Regions from separate parts of the Streptomyces sp. NPDC000594 genome, predicted to be linked through region 2. Evidence: riboswitches for the same ligand, from Rfam matches in the RefSeq annotation. Region 2 holds a riboswitch; each other region holds the start of a gene.

Region 1 (4,315 bases), on a different contig from region 2:
CGACGTACAACAGCTCCACCAAGCCCGTCCCCGCCCTCGACGGCGTACCCCAGGACGCCATCGTGCGCACCCACGACGAGTACAACCGCGTCGTCCACACCAGGCCGCGCGCCGACGGCGGCACCGACGTCGTCCGGGTCGGGATCGAGGATCCCTCCTACACCAGCACCATCGGCGTGCCCGCCGGCTACCTCAACCCCCGCGTCGCCAACGGCTGGGTCCTGGCCACCGTCGACCAGGGCGACGGCACCTATCAGCTGCGCGTGGTCCGGGGCATGGACCCGGCGAACAACCCCGTCGTCCAGCTGCCCGCCGGAGCCACCACCGGCGCCGAACCCCAACTGCTCGGCGCCCACTACAACCAGCTCCTCATCGGCTACCGCAAGGCCGACGGCACCCCCGGCCACGCCATCCTCACCGGGTACAACGGCAGGGTCGTCCCCCTGCCCGTGACCGGCGGGGCGAGCAGCTTCCGCATCACCCAGACCACCGTCAGCTGGTTCTCCCGCGACGGCGGGCCGGGCGTACGGATCATGCCGCTGGGCAGCACGGCCGCCCCGCGGGTCGTCCCCCTCGACCCCCGGTCCCCGGACAGCGAGGTCACCTCCTTCGTGGTGGGCGACAACGTGCTCTGGTACGAGGGCGACGGCGGCCCGCTGCGGCTCACCCCCTTCGCCGGGGCGGAGACCGAACGGACCCTGCTGGCCGATGTGGAGCAGGCCTTCCTGCGCACCGAGGGCGACGGCTCGCTGATCGCGCTCGGCAAGGACGCCGACGGCAAGCGCGCCGTACGCGTCCTCAGCGTCAACGGCCTCGGGCTCGTCGAGGATCTGCCCCTGCGGGAGATGGCGCGGACCAAGACCGCCGACGGGTCGATCGAGGCGCTCACCCTCGACCGGGGGCGGCTGCGGTACGTCAACTCCCTCGCCGGCGAGGAGACCCTGCACGGCAAGGACATCGGCACCGGGACCGACCCGGCCGACGGTCCGGCCCTCGCCGACCACCCGGGCCGCGCCGCGGGCCGCTTCGCCGACGGCACCGACGAGGGCCTGGCCCGGCTGGTCACCGACCCGGCCACGGGCACCGACACCCTGGTGACCGGCGACGACCCGGACCGCCCGGTGGACCGCTTCCCCCTGCCGGGCACCGACGGCAGGATCCTCGACACCGCACCGGAGTTCGTGCTGTACGAGGCGGGCGGACGGCAGTACGTCGTGGACACCGCCCGCGACGCCGTCGTCCACGAACAGCCCGCCCGGGCCGCCGCACTGGAGCAGCATCGGCTGTTCACACCGGCGCCGAAGAGGCCCGGCACGGTAAAGGTGATCAATCTGCGGACCGGCAGACAGACCGGGACCATCCCCCTCGGGACCCCCTGCGTCCCCGGCGAACTCCAGCACGGCGGCACCCTGCTCTACTGGAGCTGCGCCTCCCGGGACGCGGCCGGGGTACGTGACCTGGCGACCGGGCACACCTATCCCGCACCGGCCTCCGGCGCCCTCCTGGGCGACCGCTTCCTGGCCCACCGCGACCCCTCCGGGGAGCTGCGCCTCACCGCCCTGAGGACCGGCGGGGGTACGGCCGACCTGGGTACCGTCACCGGTCTGAAGCAGCGGCCCGGGGGCGGCGACGGGCGCGGCACCACCTGGACCCTCGACCCGGGCGCGGCCAAGCTCGCCTGGGTCGGCACGGACGACACCATCCATGTCAGCGCGGTCCAGCACGCGGTCTCCCCGCTGCGCGTCGCCCGCACCGCCGCGCCGCGCACCTTTGCGCGGAACGGCACCGGCGAGTGGGCCGCCGCCTGGTGGCTCTCCAGGCCGGCGGCGTCCTGGCGGGTGACGCTCACCCACCGCGCGACCGGTGGGACCGTCCGCACCTGGACGGGCGGGAAGACCCTCAGCGCGGTACGGGTCGACTGGGACGGCACCTCCGGCACGGGCACCCCGGTGGCGACCGGCGCCTACACCTGGCGGCTGACCGCCGGCCCGGCGGACGGCTCGGGCCCGGAGACGACGGCCACCGGTGTCGTACGGGTCCGGCCCTGACCACGACCCGCGAGGAACCGGCCCCTTCCCGGACCACCGGGGAAGGGGCCGACCCGCTACTTCAAGCCGTACAGGGTGTACGGCGGATAGGTGTCACATCTGAAGTCGAGGATCAGCCAGATGTTGACCAGATGGGTGCCCGTCGCCACACAGCTCGCGTACGACGGGTGCGTACCCATGGAAACCCAGGCGGTGGCCCCCGAGGGGGCCGGTCGTGGCGCGGCCTGCGCGGCCAGCGCTCCGGCACTCATCAGCGAAACGGCCACGCCGACGGTGGCGAACACCGTACGTAGGGACATGACGAGGGGCCTCCTTCTGCTCACCGGGCACCACCGGCGCCGACGCGCCGGTGGCCGGCCTGAAGCTTCCCGTCAGCCTTCGCCCCGTTCAACAGGACGTGCACATTCCTGTTGAACGGGGCTCCGCGACCCGGAGCCCGGCCTCAGAAGGAGGTCCAGGTGAAGGAGACCCGGTCGCCCGTGTTCAGCTTGAACTGGCAGCCGCCGACCGGGGTGGGGGTGCCGTTGACCGCGATGCTCCAGTAGGCGCTGCCACCGCCGCTGACGTTCTTTATGGTGTCGACGGAGAAGTCGTCGAACGCGGCGTACCAGGTGCCGTCCCAGGTGAAGTGGTGCTTACGGGCCGCGTCGTCCAGGGCGGCGGTCGGCGTGGGCACCTTCGAGAGGTGGGCGCCGTTGTTGGTGCCGTCGCACCGGTGGGTCCCGCCGCTCGCGGTGGTCACCTCGTGGCCCTTGGTCCTGATCTTCCCCTGGAACAGCGCCCCGTTCGGGCCCTGCACGGTGAGCCGGACCGTGACCGGTGCGTTGGTGTTCGGCGTGGCCTGCGCGGTGGGCGCGGCGGCGAGACCGGTGAGGGCGAGGCTCAGGGCGGCCGTGGTGACAGCGGCGCGGCGGGTCGTGCTGAGGAGCATGGAGTGCCTTTCTGACCGGACCGGGTCCGGCGGGGCACGGCCCTGACGGGCGGCCCGCACCGTCCGCCCCGGGGCGGACACGCACGGAGCGCACAGGGCTGTCGCACCGCAGACCGTGGCAGTGGAAGCGTGGGCATGCCATGCGACGGGCATCCCGACTCGCGGCACGCGCCGCACACGGTTGCAGGTCAGCGCCGGAATCCCACCGGCTTCCCCCGTTCGCACAGCCATTCGGTTGTGGCCCGGTGGTGGCCGGGCAGACGCATCGTACGGTCGAATACCCGCCACGCCAAGGGGTGTTGGCCATCGGGCCCCGGCGGGAGCGGCGCGAACCGCTCCCACCGGGGCCGCAGGGGTGCCTACCTGCCGTGGTAGGCGTTGTGGACGGTGATGGTGCTCCGGTTGTCCCGGGTGTCCACGATCTGCGCGCGGAACGAGACCGCCTTGCCCTTGGCCGGGCTGGTGACCGTGATCGCGCCCTGGCTGACCGGCACCTTCTTCCAGGTGGTGCCGTCATGGGAGACGGAGACGGTCAGGGACTTCAAGCCCTTGCCCGCCGCCGGGCCCTCGACGGTGACCGGGACGGTGAGCCGCTTGCCCGCCGGGGTGGTGTTGTCGAGCGCCAGCTTCGGCGAGAAGCGGACCGAGGAGACCGGCAGTTCGGCCACCGTCCCCCGGGCCGGCCGCTCCGACCGGAAGGTCCAGCCGGCGTCGATCCGGCTCGCCACCCGGGACACCTTCTTGTCCCGTACCGCCGAGGCCGTCAGGGTGTACTCGGCCGGCTCCGCACCGACGGTGAAGGTCTCCCCGCGGAGGAAGTCGACCTCGCCGACGCCGGTGGTCCCCCGGTACAGGGCGGCCTTCGCCGAAGAGGCGACCGAGTGCGTCGCATGCCCCCTGCCGTCGGTGAAGAACGCCAGGTCCAGATGGATGCGGTTGCCCTCGCGGAAGACACCGCTGCGGCCCTTGCGCACCCAGGGCGTATGGACCCCCGTACCCAGGGTCTCGGTGAAGGTCGCCCCCGCACGGAAGGCCCTGCTCGCGGTCTGGCCCCAGATCTCCTCGCTCCCGGGGTCGTGTCCCTTGTCCGAGGACTGGACGCTGGCGAACGACCAGGTCGCCCCCGGGTCCGACGCGAGCAGCAGATTCCAGGTACCCGGCAGGGCCCGGAAGGGGCCGAGGAGACGGGAGCTGTTGCCACCGACCTCGGCCACCGTGCTGACCTCGCCGTACTTGCCCTTCACCGAGGAGGCCAGGACCGCCTTCACCGTGGCGAAGTCACCGGCCTTGTACTTCTTGGTGTAGCCGGTGGAGTACTTCCGCACCGGGCCGCCGC
Region 2 (4,315 bases):
GGCATGATCAGGCCGACGAAGCCGATCTGGCCGCTGACCGCGACCATCGTGCCGATCATGACGGCGACCAGGGCGAAGAGTGCGGCCCGGAAGCGGTGCACATCGAGGCCGAGTGCCATGGCCGCCTCCTCGCCCGCGAGCAGGAGGTTGAGCGGGCGGCAGACGCCGAGGAGGACCACCGTGCCGAGGAGGACGGCGCCGACGGGGATCCACACCACCGTCCAGGTGGTGCCGGCCAGTCCGCCGAGCATCCAGCGCAGTGCCGACTGGGTCTTGTGCGGGTCGCTGGAGGTGACGACGAGGAAGCCGGCGAGGGCGGAGAGCACCTCGGCCGTGGCGACGCCCGCGAGCACCAGCCGTACGGTGGTCATCCGCCCGCCCGACCGGGCCAGGAACCAGACGGCGACCAGGGCGGCGAGCGCGCCGAGGAAGGCGGCGACCGGCAGCGAGAAGATCCCGAACACGGTGACGTTGAAGACGACGACCAGTACCGCGCCGACGGAGGCACCGGACGACACCCCGAGCAGCATGGGGTCGGCGAGGGGGTTGCGCACCAGGGCCTGGAGCGCCATGCCGGAGACGGCCAGGCCCGCGCCCACGACCCCGGAGAGCAGGACCCGGGGGAGCCGGACGTCGATGACGATCGTCTCGCGGACCGGTGTCCAGGTCGGCTCGGCGAGTGCGGGATGCACCTGGTGCAGCAGGATGCCCCAGACCTGGTCGGCGGGGACGGCGATGGATCCGGCCGCGATCCCGGCGGTGACGGCGGCGGCGAGCAGGGCGGCCAGCAGGGCGAGTACGAGCGGGTAGGGGATCCCGGGGCGGCGGACGGTGGCGGGCAGCGGCGGCCGAGGGCTCCCCGGGTTTCCGGGGCGGGCTGTCTCCTTCGCCCGGGGCGCGCCGGTGGCGTCGGTCGCGTCAGCCGCGTCGGTCGCGCCCGTCGCGTCGGCGGCGGTCACCGGAAGCGGTCCGGGTGGAGCTGCCGGGCCAGGGCCTCCACACCGGACGGCACCCGCACCCCGAGCACCGTGGACGACAGCGGCAGCACGGCGAAGCGCTCGTCCTCGATGGCGGGAACGTCCTTCAGCGCCGGGTTCGCGAGGAGTGCTCTCTTCTTGTCCTCGACCGGCTGGTCACCGTAGTCATAGATGACGATCACCTCGGGCGCGCGCTCGGCGACCTGCTCGAACGACACATCGCCGAAGGCCTTGTCGAGGTCGGCGAAGAGGTTCACCCCGCCGGCCCGCTCGATCATCTCGTTGCCGACGCCCGCGCCGCCCGCGGTGAAGGCGGTCTTGTCGCCGCTGTCGTAGACGAAGACCTTCACCGGGGTGGTACCGGCGAGCCGTTCCCCGACCCGGTCCAGGGTGGTGCGGAGCTTCTTGAGCTGCCGCTCCGCGCGCTCCGGCACGCCGAAGATCTTCGCCACATTCCGGATCTCCCGATCCATCGTGGCCATCGTCACCGGTCCGGACGGGCACTCCTCGATGTTCAGATAGGAGTCGATGCCCGCCTTGGCGAGAGCGGCGCGGCCACGCCCCGACTGTCCGTCGAAGGTGTCCGCGAAACCGCCGTAGGCGAAGTCCGGTTCGGCGGCCAGCAGCCCCTCGAACGAGGGGTACTCCTTCGCCAGGACCTCGATCCCGTCGTAAGCCTCCCGGTACTCGGGGAGGATCCTGTCATCGAGATAGGCGGTGCCCACCATCGACTTCTCCAGCCCCAGGGCCAGCATGACCTCGGTCGCATGCTGGTTCAGCGTCACCGAGCGCCGCGGGGGACGCTGATAGGTCGTCTTCACCCCGCAGTTGGTCAGGGTGACCGGGAACCCCTCGGCGGCGGAGTCCGCCGGCGGGGCGCCGTCCCGGGCGGCCGGGGCCGTACCGCCGCAGCCGGATAAGAAGAAGAGGGCCGCGGCCAGGGCCGACAGCAGGGATATCGGGCGCTTGTCCCTCATGTGCGCGGATCCTCTCGCCACAGGATGGTCCTGAACAGTCCGGAAACAGGTCCGGAAACGGGTCCGGGGACCCGCCGGAAACCGGAGGCTCGTCAGAAGGAGTGCGTCAGCTGCCGGGGAGAGGGTGGACAGCCGTGGGCGGGCCCGCCGCCGGGGAACGGCCGGTGCGCCACCCACCCTGGCGGGGTCACGGCACGGCACAGCACGGACCGGCACACCTCGCTGCGGCACACCACGGACCGGCACGCCTCGCTGCGGCACACCACGGACCGGCACGGCACGGACCGGCACGGCGTCGAATCGGCGGACAGCGTCCTTCCGGGCACCACGACAAGCCCTCCTCTCCGGGGAAATCCGCCCCAGTTCCTTCGAGGAGGCGACCGCGTGAGTCTCCTGGCTCTCGGGTCAGTGCTCGTCCCGGCCTTCCCACCCGCGGGGGGCAGTGGTCTGTTCGGGATCCGCTCGCCGATCACAGTGGCGGGACCGCACCGGATTCACACCGGCTTCCTCGTTCCGCCGTCGCCTTTCCGCAGGACAGCATGGCAGAAAACCAACCACGCCATAAGCCTGCGTCGGGACTCACCGGACGGCCCGGCGACACCCTTCGCCCGGCGGGCGCGGACCGTACCCACTTTTTTGTGGGTACTGGGCAAGGGCACCGCACGGGGCGAGACTTGAGGTGCGCGGCAAGGAGCCGCCGGAGCGGACCGGAGCGGTCGGCACCGATCAGCGATACGGAGGTGTATACGGGTCAGGAGGCCGCACGGGCCTCCGTGAGCCGCTCCAGCCGGAGGTAGCCCCAGTCGGCGAGAGGGGCCAGTGCCTCGGCGAGTTCCCGCCCGTGGCCGGTGAGGGAGTAGACCGTCTTCGGGGGCAGCACATCGTGCACCTCCCGGTGCACCAGACCATCCGTCTCCATCTCCCTGAGCTGCTGGGTCAGCACCTTCTCGCTGATACCCGGCATCCGCCGCCGCAACTCCGCCGGGCGGTGCGGGCCGGCCTCCAGCGCCCACAGAAGCCCGGTCTTCCACTTGCCGTCGATCACCGCGATGGCCGCGGTCACCCCGCAGACCTCGGTGTCCTGTGCCCGACCGCGTGTCATAACCCACCCCAATTCACCGGCTCCCAGCAGCCGTCGGCCTTCCCGAGGAAACGAGAATCATGTCTGCGCACCCCGTACCCTCCGACGTTACCGTGCTCGGCCTGGGGCCGATGGGCCGTGCCCTGGCTGGCGCCTTCCTGGACGCCGGCCTGCGGACCACCGTCTGGAACCGGACACCGGGCCGCGACCGGGAACTGGTCGAACGCGGCGCGCTCAGCGCGCCCACGGCGGCGGAGGCCGTCGCCGCGAGCGGGCTGATCGTCGTCTGCGTGGTGAACTACGACGCGGTGGACGCCATCCTGCGGCCCGAGCGGGTCGCCGGCGCGCTCCACGGGCGTACGGTCGTGAATCTGACCGCCGACACCCCGGACCGGGCCCGCGCTCTGGCCGCATGGGCCGGCGAGCACGGCATCCGCTATCTGGACGGCGCGATCATGACGCCGACCACCACGATCGGCACCCCCGACGCGGTCTTCCTCTACTCCGGCCCCGAGGAGCTGCGCCGCGAGCACCGGCCCGTACTGGACACCCTCGGCGGCACCCACACCCACCTCGGCGAGGACATCGGCCGGGCGGCGGCGTACGACATCGCCCTGCTCGACATCTTCTGGACCGCGATGGCGGGGTACGCGCACGCCCTGGCGGTGGCGAAGGCCGAGGGCATCACCGCCCGGGAACTGGCGCCCTTCACCCAGGGCATCGGCGCGATCCTGTCGCCGACCTTCCAGGAACTCGCGGAGGACGTGGACAGCGGCACCTACTCGGGCGAGGAGAACCCGATCACCTCGTCCGCGTCGTCCATGGCCCATATCGTCCACACCTCCGAGGCCCATGGAATCGACGCGGGCGTGATGCGCGCGGCCGAGGGCTGGGCCCGCCGCGCCATCGGCCTGGGGCACGGCGGGGACGGGTTCATCCGGATCGCCGAAGTCCTCGGCCGCCACTGAGCCGAAGGGGCCTATCGCCCCCGCTGGGGCACCAGCGATCCCCGCGTCTTCGTCAGCCGTCGAAGCGATGGGCTCCCCTTCCCCGGTCACCGCTTGGACAACGACCGCAGAAACGCCGACGCCCCCGGTCCGGGGGCGTCGGCGTTTCTGCGGTGCGCGAAGGGTTTCTCAGAGGCGCTTGAACACGCGGGTGGCCGTTATGCCTTTGGCGGCATAGGTGACGGTCATCCCGGTCGGGCTGTAGTCCCTGATCACCTGGCTCTGGTCGCCCCCGATCTTCTGGATCTGGATCAGCTTGTCCCCGTCCCGGAC
Region 3 (4,315 bases), on a different contig from region 2:
CATGGCCCGGTCGGCACGGGCCGGGTCGGGGTCGTGGAGCAGCTCCTCCAGCTCCCGGGGGACGACCTGCCAGGACAGCCCGTACTTGTCCTTGAGCCAGCCGCACGGCCCCTCCTGGCCGCCGTCGGCGGTCAGCCGCTCCCAGTAGTGGTCGACCTCGGCCTGGCCGGAGCAGTCGATCTGGAGCGAGACGGCCTCGGTGAAGGTGAACTCCGGGCCGCCGTTGATCGCGGTGTACGGCTGTCCGTCCAGTTCGAACTCGACGGTGAGGACCAGGCCCGCCGGGCGGGGTCCGGCCTCGCCGTAGTGGGTGACCCGGGTGATCCTCGAACGGGGGAAGACCGCGCAGTAGAACGCGGCGGCCTCCTGGCTCTGGGTGTCGAACCACAGGTTGGGGATGATCCGCGGCATCACGCACACTCCTGGTGTCCTGGGGGCCGAACCCCTTCGGCCCCTCTCTTCTCCGACCGTCCGGGGCGCCGGAACTCATCGGCCCCGGTCAGTCAATCCGCTTCGGCGATCAGCGCGGTGCCGACCCGCCGGAAGCCGAGGCGGGCGTAGAGACGGGCGATCTCCTCGTCGCCCGCGGAGAGGAAGACGGTGTGCGCGCCCCGGGCGCGGGCGTCGGCCGCGAGGGCGGCGGTGACGGCGGCCCCGAGGCCCCGGCGGCGGGCCGAGGGCAGGGTGCCCACGCCGACGACCTCGGTGACCGGCCCGACCGGCTGGTGCTGTCCGGAGCAGAGGGCCAGCCCCTCGGGGGTGACGGCGGCGGCGATCCGGACCCGTCCGGCGCGCATCCGCTCCTCCATGGCGGCCGTCGTACCGTCGGCCGCCGCCCGCCGGACCGCGGCCGCCAGCTCGGGCGGGCCCGCCGGGCCGGTCGCGGTCCCCGGCTCGGCGAAGGCCAGGTGCGGTACGGCCAGGGCGCTCGGCAGCGCCGGGTCGCCGGGCTCCAGGATCCGTACCCGTACACCGTCGCCGGTCTCCGGTACCCCGGCCGGCGCCCGGTCCGGGTCGAGGACCATCAACGGGTGCTCCCGTACGGTGAGTCCGGCCTCCTCGGCGGCGGCGCGCAGGGCGGGGGTGGTCTCGGCGACCCATTCGAAGCTCTCCGGAACGCCGAGTTCCCGCTGGCGGGCCCGGACCCGGGCCACCGCGTCGGCCGTCACCGCGCCGACCGCCACCACGTCAGCCGTCACCGAGCCGGGGCCGGTGAGCGTGGGCCGGGCGTAGTAGGGCCAGCCCGCGCCCTCCCGGACGAAGAGGGTGAGCGGTCCCAGCTCCTCGGCCCGCGCGTTGGAACGGGGCACCGTGTCGTAGTAGTTCTCCAGCTCGACCAGGAGGGCCGCACCGGTTTCATGATCCCATCTCATGGGCCCATCCAAGCAGCACGGTCCCGACCCGGCGGTTCCCCCACAGGACATCATCCGCATTCTGGACATGGCTCCCCGCTGGGGGAAACGGCACCGTAAGCTGACCGGTGCAGCTGGTTCGCCCCGTCCGCCAGACGGGCTGCGTCGTAAGAGGGAACCTGGTGGGAATCCGGGACTGCCCCGCAGCGGTGAGTGGGAACGACCGCCGTCATACGCACTGGGTCCACAGGGATCTGGGAAGCGACGGCCAGTAGGTGTCCGCCGGTCCCCGGTGGATGTGCCCGCGAGTCCGAAGACCTGCCCGTTGCCCGCACGCGGACGATTCCGCGCGCGGATATCCCGGTGACCTCGAGGGCGGGTCGGCGACACCAGACGGAGGACCGTGCCATCGCACACGGGCCCGTCCGGTCCGTCACCCCTTCGCGCTCTCGTCCCGTCCCCGGGATCTCAGGGATTCATCTCGCGAAGGAGATCTCCGTGACACCGAAGTCCGCAGCCGCGGCAGCACAGGCCACCGTGTACGGCTACCCCCGTCAGGGCCCGAACCGGGAGCTGAAGAAGGCAATCGAGGGCTACTGGAAGGGCCGGGTCACCGCCGACGCCCTCCGGGCCACCGCCGCCGAACTGCGCGCCGCCACCTGGCGCGACCTCGCCGGGGCCGGCGTCCACGAGGTGCCCACCGGCGACTTCTCGTACTACGACCATGTGCTGGACACCACCGTCATGGTCGGCGCGATCCCCGAGCGGCACCGGGCGGCCGTCGCCGCCGACGCCCTCGACGGCTACTTCGCGATGGCCCGCGGCACCCAGGACGTGGCGCCGCTGGAGATGACCAAGTGGTTCGACACCAACTACCACTATCTGGTGCCGGAGCTGGGCCCGGACACGGTCTTCACCGCCGACTCCACCCAGCAGGTCGCGGCGGTGACCGAGGCCCTGGCGCTCGGGCTGACCCCGCGGCCGGTGCTGGTCGGCCCGGTCACCTATCTGCTGCTGGCCAAGCCCGCCCCCGGGGTGGCCGCCGACTTCGACCCGCTGACCCTGCTGGACCGTCTGCTGCCGGTGTACGGGGCCGTCCTCGCCGATCTCCGGGCCGCCGGTGCCGCATGGGTCCAGCTGGACGAGCCCGCCCTGGTGCAGGACCGCACCCCGGCGGAGCTGAACGCCGCCGCCCGCGCCTACCGTGATCTCGGCGCCCTCACGGACCGTCCGCGGCTGCTGGTCGCCTCCTACTTCGACCAGCTGGGCGAGGCCCTGCCGGTCCTCGCCAAGGCACCCGTCGAGGGTCTCGCCCTCGACTTCACCGAGGCCGCCGCCGCCAACCTGGAGAAGCTGGCCGCCGTCGGCGGGCTGCCCGGCAAGCGGCTGGTCGCCGGAGTCGTCAACGGCCGCAATATCTGGGTCAACGACCTGGAGAAGTCTCTCGCCACCCTCGGCACCCTGCTGGGGCTCGCGGACCGGGTCGATGTGGCCGCCTCCTGCTCGCTGCTGCATGTCCCGATCGACGCCGCCGCCGAACGCGACATCGACCCGCAGATCCTGCGCTGGCTCGCCTTCGCCCGGCAGAAGACCGCCGAGATCGTCACCCTGGCCAAGGGCCTCGCCCAGGGCACCGACGCCATCCGGGGCGAACTCTCCGCCAACCGGGCCGCGCTCGCCTCCCGCGCGGCCTCCCCGATCACCCGCGACCCGGCCGTCCGGGCCCGTACCGGGGCGATCACCGACGCGGACGGCCGCCGCTCCCAGCCCTACGGCGAGCGGACCGTCGCCCAGCGCACCCGCCTCGGGCTGCCGCAGCTGCCCACCACCACCATCGGCTCCTTCCCGCAGACCGACGAACTGCGCGTTGCACGGGCCGATCTGCGGGCCGGACGGATCGACACCGCCGGGTACGAGGAGCGCATCCGGGCCGAGATCGCCGAGGTGATCGCGTTCCAGGAGAAGACCGGGATCGATGTCCTGGTCCATGGCGAGCCCGAGCGCAACGACATGGTCCAGTACTTCGCCGAGCGGCTCACCGGCTATCTCGCCACCCAGCAGGGCTGGGTCCAGTCCTATGGCACCCGCTATGTCCGGCCGCCGGTCCTCGCCGGGGACATCTCCCGGCCCGAGCCGATGACCGTCCGCTGGACCTCGTACGCCCAGTCCCTCACCGACCGTCCGGTGAAGGGGATGCTGACCGGCCCGGTCACCATGCTGGCCTGGTCCTTCGTCCGCGACGACCAGCCGCTCGGCGAGACCGCCCGCCAGGTCGCGCTCGCCCTGCGCGACGAGGTGGCCGATCTGGAGACGGCCGGCACCGCGGTGATCCAGGTGGACGAGCCGGCGCTCCGGGAGACCCTGCCGCTGCGGGCCGCCGACCACGGCGCCTATCTGGACTGGGCGACCGAGTCCTTCCGGCTGACCACCGCCGGTGTCCGGCCGGGCACCCAGATCCATACCCATATGTGCTACGCCGAGTTCGGCGACATCGTCCAGGCCATCGACGACCTGGACGCGGATGTGATCAGCCTGGAGGCGGCCCGCTCCCATATGCAGGTCGCCCACGAGCTGGCGGCCCATGGCTATCCGCGTGAGGCCGGACCCGGTGTCTGGGACATCCACTCGCCCCGGGTCCCGTCCGAGGAGGAGGCCGCCCGCCTCCTGCGCACCGGCCTCAAGGCCATCCCGGCCGAGCGGCTCTGGGTCAACCCCGACTGCGGTCTGAAGACCCGTGGCTGGACCGAGACCCGGGCCTCCCTGGAGAACCTGGTCGGCGCGGCCCGCACGGTCCGCGAGGAGCTGTCGGGATCCTGACACCCCCCGGGGTACGGCCGTCCGGGACCTTCCCGGGCGGCCGCGCCCCGGGGCCACCCGGGCCGGGACGGTACGGGGTCATCCCCTTGCCGGAAACAGTCCGGGGGTCGGTCCCGCACCGGGAGCCGTACGGGGGTCAGGTCCGC
Region 4 (4,315 bases), on a different contig from region 2:
CATCGGGGGCTCCTGGTGCGGCGGTTGCGGTAGGCGACCGCGGTGGTCAGTGCGGCGCCGAGGGCGGCGAGGGCGCCGGCGGTGAGGAGGAGGGAGCGGGCGGGTGAGCCGGTCCGGGCGAGGGGGCCGCCGGGGGTGTCTCCCGTACCACTGCCGTCCGCGCCACCGTCGCTGCCGGGGCCGCTTCCGGGGCCGTCGTTCTCCCCCGGCGTGACGATCTCGGGACCGGGACCGGGACCAGGACCGGGACCAGGACCAGGGCCGGGACCCGGGTCGGGGTCGGGGTCGGGGTCGGGTCCGCCGGGCGGGCGGGGGGTCGTACCGGCGAGGCTGCGGCTGAGCCGGGCGAAGGAGACACCGGTCGCGCCCCCCACGGCCTGGGTGGAGGCGCGCAGATCGGAGCCCCGCTGCCCCTCCTTGGCGACATTGAAGCCCCCGTCGGCGTTCTGCTGGCCCGCCAGGAAGCCGAGGGCCCGGGCGATCCGGTCCCGGTGCCGCTCGCGGTCGAGGGAGAGCGCCTGGACCGCGAGGGCGGTCGAGTTGACCGAGGTGCCGGCGGCGCCGGGGAAGCCGCCGCCGGTCAGCTGGCGGGAGGCGATCCAGTCGACGGCCCTCCGGACGGCGCCCCGGGCGCGCGGGCCCTCGGCGAGCTCCAGGGCCATGGCGGCGACGGCGGTGGAGTCCACGTCCTCGTCGCCCGTGGACGGGATCAGGCTGGGCCAGGCGCCGGACGGGCGCTGGAGGTCCAGGAGATAGCCGACGGGTTCGGCGGCGGCCGTGGTCTCCCCGGCGCGCAGCTGGGCGATGACCCCGAGGGACTGGCCGAAGACGGCCCGGGTCCAGGTGTAGGCGCCCCGGGCGGCACAGCTGCGGTCCCCGCCGGTGCTCGGTGCCGGGCAGACCGCCTCGTCCAGGGCGGCGATCAGGTCCCGGCCGCCGAAGTCGCGCGGGTCACGGTCCACGGTCTGGGCGAGCAGCGCCGCCTTGCCGAGCTGTCCGCCCAGCGGGCGTTCGGCCCCGGCGCCGGTCCAGTCGTGGAGGGTGCGTCCGGTGCCGTCCTCGCCGCCGTGGTCGAGGAAGTCCACGATGGTCCGCAGATCGTCGCGGCGCTGCCCGGTCGCGGCGAGGGCGAAGGCGCCGTCGACGGTCAGCCCGAAGTCGGCCCGGGTGGTGGGTCCGGTGCCGTAGTAGCGGCCCTGCCGCAGTCGGCTGCGGTCGGTGAGATAGGCGGAGCCCTTCGTGAGGTCGGGCTTCCGGCCGGTGGGCCTGCCCGGCGGCTGGGGGGCGGGGGGCTTGTGGGCGGTCAGCTCCGCCAGGCTGGTGCGGGCGGTGCCGAGCACGGCGGGGACGGTGGCGGCGATGAACGCGTCGGTCGCGCCCTCCTCGAAGCCGAAGCCGCCGTTGGGAAGCTGCTGCCGGGCGAGCCAGGAGACCGCGGCGCGGGCGCGCAGGCCCTGCCCGGTGGCGTACAGGGCCTGGGCCGCGTATCCGGTGGCGTGGACCAGGCCGTTGGTCATGCCGAGGGCGGCGAAGGAGCCGTCCTGGCGCTGGCTCTTCTTGAGGTGGCCCACCGCGCGGGCGACGGCCTCGGTGTGACCGCCCGCCGCGCGGAGCGCCAGGGTGGCGGCTCCGGTGGTGGCCTCGTCGGCGTTGCAACTGCCCCCGGCGGGGGTGAGGGTGGTGTTGAAGCCGCCGTCGCGGCACTGGACGGCGGTGAGCCGGGCGAGGGTGTCGGCGGGCGGGCGGCGGCCGTCGCGGACCAGCGCGAGCACGGCGAGGGCCTGGACCTCGGTCTGTCGGGCGCCCCGGAAGTCGCCCGCGGCGGTGCAGCCGGGCCCGGACCCGGTGCACCGGTGCCGGATCAGATCGCCGGGGAGGTCGTGTCCCCCGAAGTCGGCGGCGTCGGCACCGGTGATCTCGGCGAGCAGCGCGAGCCGGGCGGCGGCCCGGGGGTCGGGCGCGGCGGCCACGCCGTTCGGATAGGCGAACGGGCCTGCGTGGCGGCGCAGATGGGCCGTGAGCCGTTCGAGGACGGGGCCGTATCCACCGGTCGCGGCGAGCGCGAAGGCGGTGTCGGCGGTACGGAGCCGGTCGGGCTCGGTGGTGCCGTCGTGGACCACATGGTCCCGGCCCTGGAGGTTGCCGGTGAGCCAGCTCTCGGCCTTCTTCAACTCGGCGCGGGCGACCGGCGGGTCGGGGACGGGGGTCTCACCGGGTCCGCCGTCGCCGCCCCGGATCTCATCGGGGGTGAAGTCGGGCCGTCCCTTGCCACCGGCGACATCGGTGCCGCCGAAGACCCAGGCGTCGACATCGCCGGGCCTGAGTTCCCGGGTCATGGCGCCGTAGCGGCTGTAGGTCCAGTCGTCGTCGCCCCGGGAGGCGACCCAGTAGGACCAGTAGGCGTCGGGGGTGGGGGTGAGGAGGCAGTCCTCGTCCTGGGGGGTGGGGTACTGGGTGCCGGAGTTCACGGCGGGATGGCCGATACGGCAGAGGAACCCGGCGCCGTCGTGCTGGGTGCCGGTGGTGCGGAAGCCGGTGTCCCGCAGCAGCTCGTAGCCGGTGGTCGGGGTGGTGTCGCAGCCGACGCGGACCGGTCCGCCGAAGACCCCGAAGTCGACGGCGACCCTGGCGCCCCGGGTGGGGGTGCACTCCTCGGCGGCGGTCGCCCCGGGGGGAGCGGACCGGGGCGCGGCGGTGGCGGGCACGGCTCCGGCGGCGGTCGCCAGCAGTGCGGCCATCAGCAGGGAGAGCAGGGTTCGCGCGGGGGCGGTGGCCGCCGCCCGACGGTACGCACGCCGCTGTCCGGTATCCACCCGTGGCCCCCCGTATCGGCCGGGTGGAGACAGGCGTGGCAGCAGGCCACCCGGGCGATGCGCCTCCGGGCGGCCATGATGGACCACGCCGCAGTCCACGACGGCGCTCTTCGTTCCGTTCTCTCTCCGCTCCAGGCAGTCCGGCTCGCCCGCTCGCACGGGCCCACGGTTGCGGGTCAGCGCCGGATTTCGACCGGCTTCCCCTGGTGTGGAGTGTTCTCAACAGCCGGATTGGAACACGGTGTTGAGCGGGGCGTCAAGGCACCCGTCGCCGGGCCTCCCCCGTTCCCGATGCTGGCGGTGATCGCCCAGGTCAGGTAGCGTCCTTCGCTGTCCATGGGGGAATCCGGTGGGAATCCGGGGCTGACGCGCAGCGGTGTGGGACGGCGGGGAGCCGTCCCGAGCCCGAATGCCCATGCGGCAGGCACATCCGTACAGGAAGCCGTACCACGCGTTCCGGACGGCGGACTCCGCGCTCCCCCGTACCGGCACCTGGGCGGGGCGCTGTGGCCGGCGTCCCTCATCCCAGGAGCAGGCCATGTCACGTCCCTCCGTCCGCAGACTCGCCCTGGCCCTTCCGGCGGCCGTCGGCGCGCTCGCGCTGCTGGCGCCGAACGCCACCGCCACCTCCACACCCGCCCAGATCGCCACCTCCACCACCAACGGTGTCGCCTACCTCAAGACCCTTCAGGCGGCGGACGGTTCGTACGCGGGCCCGGGGCTCTCCGGCGAGTGGGCCTTCAGCGCCTTCGCCGCCGCGGGCACCGCCGTCGCCGATGTGGCGCCCGGGGGCGACACCACGAAGAACGCCCGTACCGTCTACCGCAATCTGCTCTCCTCCGCGGGCTGGCCCGCCTCCCCCACCCCGCCGGTCACCGAGTTCGAGCGGGCCACCCTCAACGCGTACGCGGCGGGCATCGACCCGGCCCGGGTGTCGGCCTCGCGCAATCTGATCGCGCACATCTACAGCTACTGGCAGACCGCCGAGACCGGCTACTTCGGCCCCTCGGCCTCGTACAACGGCACGGTCTTCGCCGCGCTGGCGCTCGCCGGGGCGCGGACCCAGACCGGTGCGCAGCGGGTGCCCGCCGCGGTGCTGAACCGCGCGGTGACCCGGATCCGGGCCAATCAGCACAACGACGGCGGGTGGAACTACAGCAAGGCCGAGGGCAATCCGGCCCAGCTGGCGGCCCCCAGTGACATCGATATGACGGGGGCGTCGATGGCGGCGCTCTGCGCGGCGGGGGTGCCGAACACCGACCCGGACGTGGTGGCGGCGCGGACCTTCCTCAGTGACAAGCTGCTGGAGCCGTCGGGTGCCTTCGACGCGATGTACGGGCCCAACTCCAGCTCCAACGGCTGGGCGGTGTCGGGGCTGAACGCCTGTGGCATCAACCCGCAGACCGGCCCCTTCCTCACCGGGATGAACAAGACGCCCATCGACTATCTGATCGGGCTCCAGTTCTCGCCGGCCGGGGGCTTCCGCTACCAGGCGGGGGACG

Evidence for each region. Region 2 has a riboswitch for cobalamin ahead of ABT354_RS22300 (ABC transporter substrate-binding protein). Riboswitches for the same ligand answer to the same signal wherever they lie in the genome.
Region 1: another riboswitch for cobalamin. It lies ahead of ABT354_RS23075 (DUF4430 domain-containing protein); the one in region 2 lies ahead of ABT354_RS22300 (ABC transporter substrate-binding protein).
Region 3: another riboswitch for cobalamin. It lies ahead of metE (5-methyltetrahydropteroyltriglutamate--homocysteine S-methyltransferase); the one in region 2 lies ahead of ABT354_RS22300 (ABC transporter substrate-binding protein).
Region 4: another riboswitch for cobalamin. It lies ahead of ABT354_RS00930 (prenyltransferase/squalene oxidase repeat-containing protein); the one in region 2 lies ahead of ABT354_RS22300 (ABC transporter substrate-binding protein).

Annotation. Positions count from the first base shown of each region.
Region 1 is NZ_JBEPCY010000017.1:82,044-86,358, forward strand. It holds gene ABT354_RS23065 (hypothetical protein) at 1-2,048, shown strand, start outside; gene ABT354_RS23070 (hypothetical protein) at 2,105-2,347, opposite strand; gene ABT354_RS23075 (DUF4430 domain-containing protein) at 2,491-2,979, opposite strand; cobalamin riboswitch at 3,107-3,240, opposite strand; gene ABT354_RS23080 (S8 family peptidase) at 3,339-4,315, opposite strand, start outside.
Region 2 is NZ_JBEPCY010000016.1:83,448-87,762, forward strand. It holds gene ABT354_RS22295 (FecCD family ABC transporter permease) at 1-842, opposite strand, end outside; gene ABT354_RS22300 (ABC transporter substrate-binding protein) at 956-1,954, opposite strand; cobalamin riboswitch at 2,328-2,508, opposite strand; gene ABT354_RS22305 (winged helix-turn-helix transcriptional regulator) at 2,706-3,056, opposite strand; gene ABT354_RS22310 (NAD(P)-dependent oxidoreductase) at 3,116-4,003, shown strand; gene ABT354_RS22315 (lipocalin/fatty-acid binding family protein) at 4,172-4,315, opposite strand, start outside.
Region 3 is NZ_JBEPCY010000011.1:91,757-96,071, reverse strand. It holds gene ABT354_RS17760 (VOC family protein) at 1-411, opposite strand, end outside; gene ABT354_RS17755 (GNAT family N-acetyltransferase) at 504-1,373, opposite strand; cobalamin riboswitch at 1,471-1,692, shown strand; gene metE (5-methyltetrahydropteroyltriglutamate--homocysteine S-methyltransferase) at 1,851-4,169, shown strand; gene ABT354_RS17745 (hypothetical protein) at 4,306-4,315, opposite strand, start outside.
Region 4 is NZ_JBEPCY010000001.1:291,729-296,043, reverse strand. It holds gene ABT354_RS00930 (prenyltransferase/squalene oxidase repeat-containing protein) at 1-2,813, opposite strand, end outside; gene ABT354_RS00935 (hypothetical protein) at 1-3, opposite strand, end outside; cobalamin riboswitch at 2,939-3,059, opposite strand; cobalamin riboswitch at 3,131-3,228, shown strand; gene ABT354_RS00925 (hypothetical protein) at 3,352-4,315, shown strand, end outside.